2 regions of the Ferdinandcohnia salidurans genome follow, and region 1 is predicted to be linked to the other one. Evidence: a T-box and tRNA genes for the amino acid it is inferred to sense, from the RefSeq annotation. Region 1 holds a T-box; the other holds one or more tRNA genes.
The links. A T-box is a leader RNA that pairs with one kind of tRNA and senses whether it is charged. The one in region 1 lies ahead of ACFSFW_RS20865 (valine--tRNA ligase), so its partner is inferred to be a tRNA-Val.

Region 1 (7,487 bases):
CTGTAAATTCTAGGCCTTGGAAAATCATTCTTGATACCCAGAAGAAGATGATATCATAGCCTGTTACTAGAGCATCTGTAGGGTAGTAGCGTTTAAAATCAGCTGCTTCCTTATCTGGCCACCCCATTGTGGAGAAAGGCCATAATGCAGAACTAAACCAAGTATCTAAAACATCATTGTCTTGTTCCCAATTTTCGATGTCACTTGGTGGCTCATGGTCAACATAAACCTCTCCTGTTTCTTTATGGTACCATGCTGGAATTCGATGACCCCACCATAATTGGCGTGAAATACACCAGTCACGGATGTTTTCCATCCAGTGAAGATATGTTTTTTCGAAACGTTCTGGAACGAAATTAACTTTTTCCTCTTGTGATTGGAGATTGATTGCCTCGTCTGCTAATGGTTGCATCTTTACAAACCATTGTGTGGATAGATATGGCTCAACAACTGCCCCGCTTCGCTCACTGTGACCTACTGAATGGAGATGCTCTTCAATTTTAAATAGCACGCCTTCTTCTTGAAGGTCTTTAACTATTTGTTTTCGGCATTCAAAGCGATCCATTCCTTGGTATTTACCAGCATTTGCGTTCATGCTTCCATCTACATTCATAACTAAAACACGTTCAAGATTGTGACGATTCCCTAGTTCAAAGTCATTCGGGTCATGAGCTGGTGTAATCTTAACAGCACCAGATCCAAATTCCATATCAACATAATCATCAGCAACAATCGGAATTTCTCTTCCAACGATCGGAAGAACAACCGTTTTACCGATTAAATGCTTGAAGCGCTCATCTTCTGGGTGAACAGCGATTGCAGTATCACCTAGCATTGTTTCTGGTCGAGTCGTTGCAATCTCAATAGACCCACTTCCATCTGCTAATGGATAACGCATATGGTAAAATGCACCTTGAATATCCTTATAAATGACTTCAATGTCAGATAGAGCTGTTTTGGTTGCTGGATCCCAGTTGATGATATATTCACCGCGATAAATTAGACCTTTTTTATATAGGGTAACGAATACTTCACGTACCGCTTTAGAAAGTCCTTCATCAAGAGTGAAACGTTCTCTCGAGTAATCAAGTCCAAGACCTAGTTTAGACCATTGTTCACGAATATGGCTCGCATACTCTTCCTTCCACTTCCATGTCTCTTCTACAAACTTTTCTCGGCCTAAGTCATAGCGAGATTTTCCTTCTTCACGTAGTTTAGCCTCGACCTTTGCTTGGGTTGCGATACCGGCATGGTCCATTCCCGGTAACCATAAAACATCATAGCCTTGCATTCTTTTTATACGAGTAAGAATATCCTGTAGAGTTGTATCCCACGCATGACCTAGGTGTAACTTCCCTGTTACGTTGGGTGGTGGAATAACAATCGTATAAGGTTTTTTCTCAGCATCATCTTTTGCTTCAAAAAATTTACCTTCTAACCAATATTGATAACGTCCCGCTTCAATGGCTTGCGGATCATACTTAGTTGATAAAGTCTTTTCATTACCTTCCATTTGAGTTCCTCCTTAAACTAATAAACAAAATCAAATGCGCCTTGGCGTATTTGCCGTCCAGATTTTTTCGAGCTTGCTCGAAAAGTTTCCTTTGAAAATCTGTGACATCCGCCGGAGGCTTATTTTTCAGCTTCGGCTGAATAAATAAAAAACTCCATTCATCCTAATAAAAGGACGAATGGAGTCTATTCGCGGTACCACCTTTTTTCATAGATAAAAAACTAATCTATGCTCTCAAGAAAAGATAACGGCTTTTCACCGGCTTTTACTACTTCATTTCATAAAAGCTACTTAAGGGCGACCTTCCATTGTAACGTTCCTAAGAAATCTCACAGCTAATGATTTCTCTCTCTGAAGGTGTTCTCAATGTACTCTTCCCTGTCATCGTATGTACTCATTATAGGTATGTAAGTTAAGTTCTTTAAAGAATTTTACTACTTATTTTGTTGAATTTCAATAGGTATTGTCAATAAGGGTAGCCAAGTTTTTTATACTTTATTCTCTTAGAGTTAATTTGTTACAAAATTTTCAATCTGAATTGACAGGAACTTTTCTGCTTTTCCAAGCATAGTTTAATTATAGGATTTCTTTGAAGGGAGAGATAAAGCATGAGAAGACGCCGTTTTAGAAAATACTCTTATCCTCATTGGGTACGACAATGTAGAGATGTTTGCCACCAATTTATCATCCCCATCACCATCGTTCAAGCGGTTCGAACTATCTTTATACCCACCTCATTTGATGTGCTTTTTTTAGCCATATTAATTTTACTTGCAGTTGCATTTCACCTCGACATGATCTAAAAAATCCCATACTTTACTCCGTATGGGATTCTTCTTCTTCCTCTTTTTCTTTTCTTTTTTGTTCGGCTTCCAAGAGTTTGACTGAAACAAATTCAATATTTTTAGTCAGCCAATAGGCTCGTTGTAATACTTTGACATGCTCTCGCTCTGGTTTCTTCTGATTATTTTCAATGTAATTTCGAACACATTTATAGATTGGCTCAGGGAAAGTTAAATGGCTTAAAAAGAGATAGAACTCCTCTTCACGTAAAGGAAAACGGCTTTGATACGTTTCATACCATTCAAGACAATCCGTACACAAAGTCGGATAGGTCTTTAAAATTCGATAATAGAGGCTTACTAAATCATTCGTAGGGTTTGCAAAACCAGCCCTTTCAAAATTTGATAGATACCCTCTTCCACTGTCATCATATAATAAATGTGTATCTGAAAAATGATTAAGTGTTAATGCGGTACGGTATGCTTTTTCTTCTTTCATTAACTCATGCCATTTATCGAGCTGTGATCTTGCAAATGAGGCTGCTAGACTTACTTCATAAAAATACGTACAGAATTGAAGCTCAAATGGGGACATATACCATTTTTGTTCGGCAGCTTCAACAAAACCTTCTAGAAACTGATTCCGTTCATCCCATTTCTTAACGATTGATTCATAATGCCCTGTAATCTCAGTTTCATCGTTCATTTGTAGTTTTCTTGCGGTTGTTAAGTGAATCCTTGCAATTTCTTTAAAAAAGGAATGATAATGTTCTCCACGGTGTTCAGTGGTCGTGGATTTTAACCAAGGCATTAGGTAGTGGAATTTATGGTTATGATAGACAAGGTATTTCCCCTCGATGGTAGAGTAGATGGGCACTGCCCTTGTATAGCCCTGTTGCAATAATTGTTGAAGGAAAGTAGGGAAGGAAGGGTTTATTTTACTTGATACAGATTTTAAAGCGAAAATTCCTCTGTTAGTCACTACTTTTGTAACTTTCCCGAGTTGTTCAAAAGATAAGGGCTGTAGATTGTATTTTTTTAAGATGGGCCCTATTTCTTTAGCATCGTTATTTTCCATTGGGCCAATCACTCTCTTTCCTAACTGTTTTGATCATTTGTTTCATATAGAAAACAGGGTGAGGTTTTCCTCACCCTATTGATGTTCTTAACTATTTGCTTGAACAGGGATGTATAAAAGCTGGCCTTCAGAGACGGAATCAGTATTAAGTGAATTTACTCGTACTAATTGTTGTACGGAGATATCATACCGCTCTGAAATCTTTTCTAACGAATCTCCGTGTTGAACGATACAAATTTTCATAGTGGTGTGGTCATCTACTTCATCTCTACCAAAAATTTTGGTTAATAATAAATCATTTTCACTACGTTTTGAAGGCTCATCAGTCTTTTCTTCTCTTTGATCTTTCCCTGCTTCTTTTTCTTGGACGGCAGTAGAGCTTTTCTTATTAGGATTATCAGACCCAAAGGATAATTGATTATCATGTCTTGCCTTCACTTCGATTGAAGGGGTTAACACGGCATGAACCTCTTCTTCTTCTATCGCTTCGACAACATCAACTTCCTCTTCTTCCTCAGGTTCCTCTTGTTCTAGATATACTTCTTTTCTTGCCTCTACCTCAAATGGAACAAATAAATCAGCATCTTCTTCCTCATCCTGCTGTTCACTTACAGCAATAACCTCTGCTTGTTCCTCTATTTGTTCCTCTTCTTGAGCCTCTCTATGTAGCACCACTTCGTCTTTTTCTTGTAGCACTACCTCTACTTGCTCTTGTGGCTTTTCTTCTTCAACTTGTTCTGAAACCACCTGAACTTCCACTTCCACTTCTTCAGGAGGAATGCTTCTTACAAGCTCCAGTTCTTCTTCTGCTTCTTGTTCTGCCACAACTGGGGCTTGCACCTCTTGTTTTACTGTCTCTTGAACAGCATCCTCCTTAGGCGCCTGAGTAACACCTTGGATACCGCTAATTGCTAAATCGGCAATAATTTGTAAACAGCCACGCTTTGGAATTTCATAGTCAAACGTCTCAATTGAAACATATACATCATCGAGGCTTTGTACACGATCTTGTGGAATTGTAATATCGACTGGGAAACGATGGTTTAGTTCACTAATCCCATCTTCTCTTGTGATCACTTCATTCACAAGGCGAACCGACGCAAAATCGCGTTCTTCCTCCTCGGAATGGTTTTCATCTATACGATATTCACCTGTTAGTTGTAATGCACCGCGTATGGACACATATTGGTCATGCTCTTGAATCACAATATCTGGGTCAAGAGATATTGAGATGAGCTCTGAGACTTCCTGTCCCTTTTGAAACCAGACTGATTCCTCTACTGAAAATCGTAAGTTTTCAGACATAGCTACTCCTCCTTTCAGTCCTCTTCTATACAGATTTACTATGACATTACAATTTTTATGATAAATCATAAGCATTTATGATAATTTCCGTAAATAAAAAGACAGACTCAGTCCGTTTACTGAGTCTGTCCTAATATTTAATCAATCAAATGCGCCTTGGCGTATTTGCGCCCAGATTTTTTCGAGCTTGCTCGAAAAGCTTCCTTTGAAAATCTGTGGCATCCGCCGGAGGCTTTAACTTTATTGAGGCGGGTTCAAATCCGTCTCAATAAAGTTAAGCTTTTAGTTTAGAAAATGCTTTTTCAGCTGCTTGAATCGTTTTTTCAATATCTTCATCAGTGTGTGCTGTTGATAAAAACAGTCCTTCAAATTGAGATGGTGGAAGGAATACTCCTTCATTTGCCATTTCACGATAATAGGATGCAAAATACTCTAAATTAGATGTTTTTGCAACTTCATAGTTTATCACTTTTTCATTAGTGAAGAAGAATCCAATCATTGAACCCGCACGATTGATGCAGTGTGGGATATCGTATTTCTCAGCTGCTTGTGTAAGCCCTTCTTCTAGTCGATCAGCTTTCTTTTTAAATTCAGTGTAGTCTTCTGGTTTCAGCTGTGATAAAGTCTCATAGCCAGCAGCCATTGCTAATGGGTTCCCAGAAAGGGTTCCTGCTTGATAGATTGGTCCAGCTGGTGCAATATTCTCCATAATTTCTGCGCGGCCACCATATGCGCCTACAGGGAGTCCACCACCTATTACTTTACCAAGACAAGTGAGGTCAGGAGTGACACCATAATATCCTTGTGCACAATTATAGTCCACACGGAACCCAGTCATCACCTCATCAAAAATGAGCAATGTTCCATTTTGGGTTGTAATCTCACGAAGTGCTTCAAGGAATCCTGGCTGTGGAGGAACAACACCCATATTTCCTGCAACTGGTTCGACAATTACTCCTGCTATGTCTTCTCCAAACTGTTCAAACGCGTATCTTACAGCCTCTAAATCATTATAAGGAACAGTAATGGTATTTTTCGCTATTCCCTCAGGGACTCCTGGGCTGTCAGGTAAACCAAGAGTAGCTACACCTGAACCAGCTTTAATCAATAAAGAATCACCGTGTCCATGGTAACAGCCTTCAAATTTTAAGATCTTACTACGACCTGTATATCCTCTAGCTAATCGTAACGCACTCATCGTTGCCTCTGTACCGGAGTTAACCATCCGAACGATTTCAATTGATGGCACTCTTTCAATGACAAGCTTTGCAAGTTCGTTTTCTGCTAAAGTTGGGGCACCGAAGCTAGTTCCCATTTCTGTTGCTTTTTTAAGTGCTTCAACCACTTGATCATTCGCATGACCGTGAATAAGCGGTCCCCATGATAAAACGTAATCTATGTATTCATTTCCATCGATATCATATATTTTAGAGCCTTTCCCACGTTCCATGAAGATTGGATCCATATTTACCGATTTAAAAGCACGAACTGGGCTGTTTACACCACCTGGCATTAGATGCACTGCATCTGCAAATGCCGCTTTTGACTTTTCATAACTTCTCATCTTCGTAACCCCTTTCCTTTTTTGGGGCCTGACCCCCAATGCGTTAACACGGTGGGGGGTCAGGCCCTTTAATAATGCTATTAGTTATCTTGTAACCAGCGAGCAACATCTTTTGAATGATACGTAATGATTAAATCTGCCCCTGCACGTTTCATTCCTGTTAGCATTTCCATAACGATTTCTTTCTCATTAATCCAACCGTTTTGTGCTGCCGCTTTAATCATGGAGTATTCACCACTCACATTATAAGCTACCACTGGTGCATTAAAATTATTTTTAACGTCACGCACGATATCCAAGTATGATAATGCTGGTTTTACAATTATGAAATCAGCACCCTCTTCAATATCTGATTCTGCTTCTCTTAATGCCTCTAGACGATTTGCATAATCCATTTGATAGGTTTTACGATCACCGAAGGAAGGTGCACTCCCAGCTGCATCCCGGAATGGACCATAAAATGCTGATGAATATTTAACCGCGTAAGACATAATTGGCACATTTTCAAATCCTGCTTCATCTAAGCCGTGTCTAATCGCTGTCACAAAGCCATCCATCATATTAGATGGGGCAATAATATCTGCACCAGCTTTTGCCTGGCTGACAGCCGTTTTTGCTAATAATTCAAGGGAAGGATCATTTAAAATTTGTCCATTTTCTATTACACCACAATGCCCATGGGATGTATATTCACAAAGACATGTATCTGCGATTACGACTAAGTCTGGGTGCTTTTCTTTTGTTAATTGAGTTGCCTTTTGAACAATTCCGTGATCATGATAGGCACCAGTACCCGTTTCATCTTTTTCATTTTCATTTGGTACACCAAATAAAATAACAGATTTAATTCCTAATTCTACGATTTCATCAAGCTCTTGCTCAAGTAAATCCAATGAAATATTATACACACCAGGCATAGAGGAAACTTCTACTTTTTTATTTTCCCCTTCGACAATAAACAATGGGTAAATTAGGTCATCAATATGAAGATGAGTTTCACGAACTAACGCTCTAATATTTGCAGTTTGGCGTAATCTTCTATGTCTTGCAAATTGTAATTTTTCCATTTATTTTTCTCCTCCTTGCGCTTTTAAATAATCAATGATTTCCGTTAATAAATGATCAATGGTATAATTCTTAGGACATATGTGTATTGGGATATGTAATTGTTTTGCACACTTTTTTGTTTCCGGTCCAATACAAGCAAATATCACATTTTTTGTCCATTGTTGCCACTCTATTTGT
Region 2 (7,487 bases), on a different contig from region 1:
TTAGTACATTCTTAGCTGGATTCGTAGCGGTATTAGCAAGTTTTATCTTTCCAGTCAAATTGTCACTTGTATCGGGTGCAGAAGACCTTTCACCTCCAAGTGGTGTTTTAGAGGTTCTTCAAACATTACTATTTAACATTGTTGATAATCCGATTAATGCCCTAATGAATGCCAACTACATCGGAATTCTTGCTTGGGCGGTTGTTTTTGGATTTGCATTAAAAAGTGCAAACGACACAACAAAGACCTTGATTTCAAATGTTTCTGATGCTATTTCAACAGTTGTAAAATGGGTAATCAGCTTAGCTCCAATTGGAATTATGGGCCTAGTGTTCGATGCATTTGTAACAAACGGACTTTCTGCATTAATGGAATATGGAAAAATCTTAGCCCTTCTACTTGGCTGTATGTTCTTTATTGCACTTGTTGTGAATCCATTAATTGTTTATATCTATATTCGCCAAAATCCATATCCAATCGTTTTTCGAAGCCTAAGAGAAAGTGGAATTACTGCATTCTTTACTCGTAGCTCAGCTGCAAATATTCCGGTTAACATGAATCTTTGCGAAAAACTTGGACTAAATAAAGACACTTATTCAATTTCAATTCCATTAGGTGCTACGGTTAACATGGCTGGTGCGGCAGTAACGATTTCTGTTCTCACGCTTGCAGCAGTTCATACACTTGGCATTGAAATTGATTTTGCAACAGCACTTATTCTTAGCGTATTATCCGCTGTTTCAGCAGCAGGTGCATCAGGTGTGGCTGGCGGATCACTTTTACTAATTCCTTTAGCATCAAGCCTATTCGGAATTCCAAACGATGTTGCCATGCAAGTCGTTGCTGTTGGTTTCATTATTGGGGTCCTACAAGATTCTTGTGAAACTGCCCTTAACTCATCATCGGACGTACTTTTCACAGCAACTGCTGAATACGCTAAGAAGCGTAAAGAAATGAAGGAAACTGCGAAAAAGTCAGCTTAATCTTATAAATCGGACACACTCTAAAAAAGACAAAGGGAAAAAAATTCCCTTTGTCTTTTTACCTTTCGGCCTTATTTTTTATCAGTTGTTCTCTGTCATCTGTTTGTGGAGGCTCCTCCAACCACCCATGTTTAATCATAATATTGGCCCCATCCTCAGCATACAATGAGATTTCTGGAATTAATGAGGCATATTTTAAACCTACATCTCTCCTAGGGCTAGCAGCCATGGCCATTCCAAAATTCCCAATACCCGCTGCAATCATTGCTGATACATGAAACATAATAAGTTTGTCAGAGAAAACACTCACTTTACTGTCAGTTACAGCTGAATCCCAGCTCATAGGAGTAGGAAGATCCTCTTTGATTAGAAAGTTACTAAATAGCTCTATATATTTTTGAGAAAGTTTCTTTCCTCTTATTAAAAATTGTTTTACATCCTTACCTTCCGTGATCTGTGCAAATCCTGTCATTAATACCTTGCCAATCGCATTGGTTTGCACATTTAAAAATAAATGACTAATTTCGACTGAAGTTAGGGCTCTCTTTTTTCCCATGAATCCAGCCAGAAAATGCTGTTTCTCTACAAAATCTACCTTGTCAGGAATAGAAATATAAGGAGGTCGTACATAAGTCCCTTGTTTTAACATCAATTCACGTGTTTGGTCTTGCAACTCAACCCCTAAATTTAATATACGTTTATGAAAAGCAACTACATCTGGACGTGTCGCAAGGCCAAGTGCCCCACTACTACCTGCCATTCCGAGAATGGACATTTGTCTTAAATACATTAATACGAAAGTATCAGAAAAAAGTCTTGGAGCTTTCACATTTACATCCTGCTCTGTAAATCCTAGCGGGATTGGAAAGTCCTCCTTTTCAAAGATATTACGTGCGATCGCAATATTTTCTTTAGAGGCTTTCAACGTCATGTCAATAATTGGGCGAACTTCCTCATCTTCTACTTTCTCTAAAAAATATGAGTTTACACATACAGATAACGTATCATTTATGTATTGTGTCCATAAGCTCGCCATCTCCGCTGCAGTTAAACGAATTTTGGATTTATCCTCCATGTAATCAACCGACCTCCTAGTCTAGACCTACCAAGGATAATTTCTCCAAAAAGCAAGAAAATTATTATACTATCCCCCAAAACCAGAAAAAAAGCAAAAAAAAATAGCACTTAAGTAATCTCAAGTGCTTCGTGATGATTCCGAGAGGGCTCGAACCTCCGACCCCTACCCTGTCAAGGTAGTGCTCTCCCAGCTGAGCTACGGAATCACTATATGAATAATTCATAATATACATTCGTTTCGAGCGTTTGTCAATTAAATTCTAGTAAATTTTATAAGGGTTACTATTTTTCTGAGGTTTGATGGTATTTGATGGTCACCTTTTTGTTATGAAAATATTAACATCGTAAAAAACGTAAATATATGTTATTATTGACATACATTCATTTTATTTGTATAAATATAATATCAAGGCAAAGTACAATTTAATAGTCGCTGAATTCCCATTTTTGGGAAACGGGGGAACCATAAACGTGCAAAAGGGCACACGGGGTGAATCCTTTTTTATAAAGGTAGGAGATACTCTTCATCCGAATCCGACAGCTAACCTCGTAAGCATTTGGAGAGAGCATTGTTGCGCAAATTTATCGATAAAGCCACGAGCCACACTCTCGTGGTTTTTTGTGTCTCCAAAAAATGCTATTCACCGCATTACACACCACCCTTTTGCTGCCCAAATTCACACTCGAATACATCTTAGAGGAGGTTTTTTATGTCATTAACTAAAAAGATTTTATTAGGTTTAGGTCTTGGTGCACTTGTAGGTCTTATCTTAAACGTAACGTCACCTTCCATTTTTGAAATTGCGAATACTTGGATTTTCGTTCCACTTGGTCAAATTTTCTTGAATTTAATTAAAATGCTTGTTGTTCCAATTGTCTTAGTTTCTATTACTCTAGGAGTTACAGGCCTTGGTGATCCAAAGAAGCTTGGAAGAATTGGTGCTAAAACGATAACTTATTTTTTAGCAACAACAACGATAGCGATTACAATTGCGATCGCTCTTGCTTCCATCTTTAAGCCTGGCGCTGGTGGAGCCTTTGATACGCAAGGGGCTACTTATGAAGGGGCAACTGAAGCTCCTCCATTTATGGAAACACTAATTGGAATTATCCCAACAAATCCATTTACGTCAATGACTGATGGAAATATGCTTCAAATTATTGCATTTGCTATTTTTATAGGTTTTGCTCTAACCGTGTTAGGCGAAAAAACGAAGGGTATTGTAAATTTATTTGAACAAGCAAATGAAGTGTTAATGTATCTTGTTAATCTTGTAATGAAGACGGCTCCATATGGTACGTTCGGCTTAATAGCGACTGCTATTGGTGGCCAAGGGTATGCTGCAATTAAAGCAATGCTTGCTTACTTCTTAATTGTACTTGCCGCTTTACTTGTTCACGCAGCCATTACTTATGGTGGTACGATTGCAGTATTGGCAAAACGAAACCCCATTGAGTTTTTCAAAGGTTTTGCACCTGCGATGACGGTTGCTTTTAGTACATCAAGTAGTAGTGCCACTCTTCCTGTATCTATGGATACTGCACAAAAAAATCTAAAGGTTCCTGAACCAATTAGTAGCTTTGTTCAACCATTAGGTGCGACTATCAATATGGACGGTACAGCTATTATGCAAGGTGTTGCCACCATCTTCATTGCACAGGTATACGGATTTGATCTAACTTTTACTCAAATTATTATGGTTATCCTAACAGCTGTGCTTGCAAGTGTAGGTACCGCTGGTGTTCCTGGTGTTGGTTTAATCATGCTTGCCATGGTTCTAAATCAAGTTGGTCTACCACCAGAAGGTATCGGTTTAATTATTGGTATTGATCGATTACTTGATATGACACGTACAGCTATTAATATAACAGGTGATGCAGCGTGTGCTGTATATGTTGCAGAATCTGAAAAGAAACATATGGATGAAGCAGCTGCTTAATGCGTAATATGTACCGAAAGCGACAGGAAGTTTTTCCTGTCGCTTTCCTATTTTTCAAGCGTTATAATAATGATGCAGATTAACTTAATCGATTGTTTGGAGGTTTAAAAAGATGACGATTAATAAAAGCACTGTTAGGGAAATGACTATACATAGTAAGCTTTTAAATGAAGAACTTGAGCTTATCGTTTATTTGCCTGCCACCTTTTCCCCTCTCTATAAATATAATGTTCTCATCGCTCAGGATGGGCGCGATTATTTTAATCTTGGCAGGGTTGCGAGAGTTGCGGATAAGCTGATTGAAACAGGTGAAATAAGCAATACCATAATTGTTGGTGTTCCTTATAAAAGCGTTGCAGACCGACGTAAGAAATATCACCCAGATGGGGAGCAGCATCATTTGTATAAGCGTTTCTTAGGGGAAGAGTTAGTACCATTTCTTGATCAGGAGTTCCCAACCTATCAGATGGGGCAAGGACGAGCATTAATTGGGGATTCACTGGCAGCGACTATATCACTACTGACAGCACTTGAATACCCTCATACTTTTGGAAAGGTGATCATGCAATCTCCCCTTGTAAATGATCATGTTCTGTTGGAGGTTGAACGTTTTGCAGACCCTCATCTCATTGACCTATATCATATAATCGGGACAGGTGAAACCGAAGTAAAAACAACAAAAGGTGATATTGAGGATTTTTTAACGCCAAACCGAAAACTAAACGAACTCATCGCGAGCAAAGGTTATCCATGTTTTTATGAAGAATTCAACGGTAACCATACGTGGAAGTTTTGGCAACCTGACTTACCAAGGGCCCTTTCAAAAATGCTCAATTAACTGTTTTTTATTCTATCATTTTCAAATATTTGTTATAATTATGTTATCATTTTTCGTAATACAACATTAGGTACTTTACGTTTTGAAATTTTATACTATAGGAGGGCAATACAAATGAAATATGGCATTGTTATCTTCCCATCCAAAAGTCTGCAAGACATCGCAAATTCATATCGTAAACGTTATGACCCGCATTATGCATTGATTCCACCACATATCACGGTAAAAAATGCATTCGAGGCATCCGATAATGAAATTGTGGATATTACAAGGGAATTAGCAGCGGTTACCAAACAGGTAAATCCATTTACATTAACTGTATTAAAGGTAAGTTCTTTTTCCCCAGTAAACAATGTAATTTATTTAAAAGTAGATCCTAATGAACAATTACAAAAACTACATAATGCACTTCACTCTGGTTATTTTGCAGGAGAACCTGAATATGCGTTTGTTCCACATATTACAATTGGGCAAAAGCTATCCAGCGATGAACATTCAGATGTGTATGGCCAATTACGTATGTTAAAAATGGAGCACGAAGAGCAAATTGACCGTATCCACCTCCTCTATCAGTTAGAAAATGGTTCTTGGACCGTTTATGAAACATTTCGTTTAGGAAAGGAAATTTAATTACACCATGGAAGCAAAAATTGTAACGAACAACAAAGAAAGAGACGATGCATATACGATTAGAAAAGTGGTTTTCGTCGATGAACAAAAGGTACCTCTTGAAGAAGAGATTGATCAATTTGAAGATGAAGCTACACATGTTGTCCTTTATGATCACAATGAACCTGTAGGAGCTGGACGTTTTCGTGTGCTTGACGAATACGGCAAAGTAGAACGCATTTGTGTTCTCGCTTCACACCGTAAAAAAGGAGCAGGAAATTTGATTATGCTTAAGATGGAGGACATTGCAAAAGAACGAGGCATTTCAAAATTAAAGCTTAATGCGCAAACACATGCAGAAAACTTCTATAAAAAGCTAGGTTATGAAACCGTATCAGGTCTATTTATGGTTGCTGGTATACCGCATGTCACAATGGTTAAAGAAATATAAGGATGTCTTTTATGACATCCTTTTTTCATGGATAAAAAAGGGTAAACCTGTTCACTCTACCATAGAGAGGTGAGCAACTTGGAATTTTTAAAAATTTCATTTGATTTAGTGGTTGGTCTGTTAGGATTACTCGTTCTTACAAAAATATTAGGTAAAACACAAATTACGCAAATTACACCTTTTGATTTTATCTCTGCATTAGTACTTGGTGAATTAGTTGGAAATGCCGTATATGATCAAAAAATTGGCGTATTGCAAATATTTTCTTCCATTATTGTATGGGGAGTATTAATTTATGTAATTGAATTAATAACACAGAAAATTCGAAGGACCAGGCCATTTCTTGAGGGAAAGCCAACAATTATTATTCATCAAGGAAAAATTATTAAAGAACATTTAAAGAAAAACAAACTTGATATCAACCAATTACAGCATCTTCTTCGGGCGAAGGATGTTTTTTCAATTAGAGAGGCCGAGTATGCGATTTTAGAAACAGATGGCTCAATTAGCGTCCTCAAGAAGTCTAAATATGAACCACCTACGCGCCAAGATTATAATATGGCGGAACAAAAGGTTCGTCTCCCTATTACATTAGTAAGTGATGGCATCTTAATTCAAGAAAATCTGAAGGAAAGTGGATTTACGGAAGACTGGCTACATTCGGAATTGAAAAGTCAGGGGGTAGCCACATATAAGGATTTACTTTATGCGGAATGGCATGAAGAGGAAGGCTTGTACGTTCAGGAATTTTAACCTTCCCTCTTTTTCTCTGTTTTTCATATAGACTCGTTGTAAAGCAACCCTTTGCCAGTATATTGAGAACGAATATTTTCAATATATTGGCTTTGTTTTTTCGTCATTGCTTTCCGTTCAACTTGGTGTAGATCATACGTACGCTGATTATTATTCAAAGACACTGGATTTACTTGATGTAGCCTCATAAGGTTTGTTTTATAAGTTGTAGTCCGGTGTACATATTGATTATATTGTTCATTGTTGATTGGTAATATATATCCCATATTTTGCCCTCCATTCCTTTTTTCTTTCGTTTTATGTATCGAGTATTTACATTATGTTAGTTATTAAAAATTTCGAAGCCTCCCCTGTATTTGTAAGGGTCGTATCAGAAAAGGCCTGGCAACTTGGCCAGACCACACGCTTACTTTTTATTGATCATTTTTGAAATGGTTCCAAAGTCCAGTTTTTCGTCACCGCTTACAATGCTTTTTACAATTTTATCTTCAAGCTGTTTGTTTACTGGCTTATTTGCAATTTTAGAAACCTTTTTAATTACAGCACGAACTGTTTTTTCATCCTTAAAATTCGCATTTTGCAAAGAGTTTGCTAATTGGAGTACCTCCTGCATATTTACGCCTGTTTTCTTTTCAATATTCTTAAAAAAGTTATTGTCCATTTCGAAGCCTCCTTACATTGTGTTATATCGTATGACCCCCGCCTAAAAGATGTGCGAGGTTGTTGAAAAAACTATTTTTTGTTATTAAATGGAGAAAGTACGAGCCGATTGACTCGTACTTCTACTTAGGGAAATGTTGTGATTAGTTATAGAAAGAAGCACCTACAATAATTAA

Region 2: it has a tRNA-Val gene. The T-box ahead of ACFSFW_RS20865 (valine--tRNA ligase) is inferred to sense a tRNA for this amino acid. The anticodon was not compared.

The regions. Positions count from the first base shown of each region.
Region 1 covers NZ_JBHUEK010000031.1:61,192-68,678, reverse strand. The annotation lists gene ACFSFW_RS20865 (valine--tRNA ligase) at 1-1,513, opposite strand, end outside; T-box leader at 1,681-1,907, opposite strand; gene ACFSFW_RS20860 (YszA family small membrane protein) at 2,122-2,316, shown strand; gene ysxE (spore coat protein YsxE) at 2,330-3,373, opposite strand; gene spoVID (stage VI sporulation protein D) at 3,461-4,678, opposite strand; gene hemL (glutamate-1-semialdehyde 2,1-aminomutase) at 4,953-6,242, opposite strand; gene hemB (porphobilinogen synthase) at 6,323-7,309, opposite strand; gene ACFSFW_RS20835 (uroporphyrinogen-III synthase) at 7,310-7,487, opposite strand, start outside.
Region 2 covers NZ_JBHUEK010000008.1:72,137-79,623, reverse strand. The annotation lists gene sstT (serine/threonine transporter SstT) at 1-983, shown strand, start outside; gene ACFSFW_RS06300 (DUF3231 family protein) at 1,042-2,058, opposite strand; tRNA gene ACFSFW_RS06295 (tRNA-Val) at 2,194-2,266, opposite strand; cyclic di-AMP (ydaO/yuaA leader) riboswitch at 2,482-2,632, shown strand; gene ACFSFW_RS06290 (dicarboxylate/amino acid:cation symporter) at 2,771-4,000, shown strand; gene ACFSFW_RS06285 (alpha/beta hydrolase) at 4,113-4,838, shown strand; gene ACFSFW_RS06280 (YjcG family protein) at 4,953-5,468, shown strand; gene ACFSFW_RS06275 (GNAT family N-acetyltransferase) at 5,476-5,898, shown strand; gene ACFSFW_RS06270 (DUF421 domain-containing protein) at 5,977-6,651, shown strand; gene ACFSFW_RS06265 (hypothetical protein) at 6,675-6,917, opposite strand; gene spoVIF (sporulation-specific transcription regulator SpoVIF) at 7,058-7,312, opposite strand; gene ACFSFW_RS06255 (YjcZ family sporulation protein) at 7,455-7,487, opposite strand, start outside.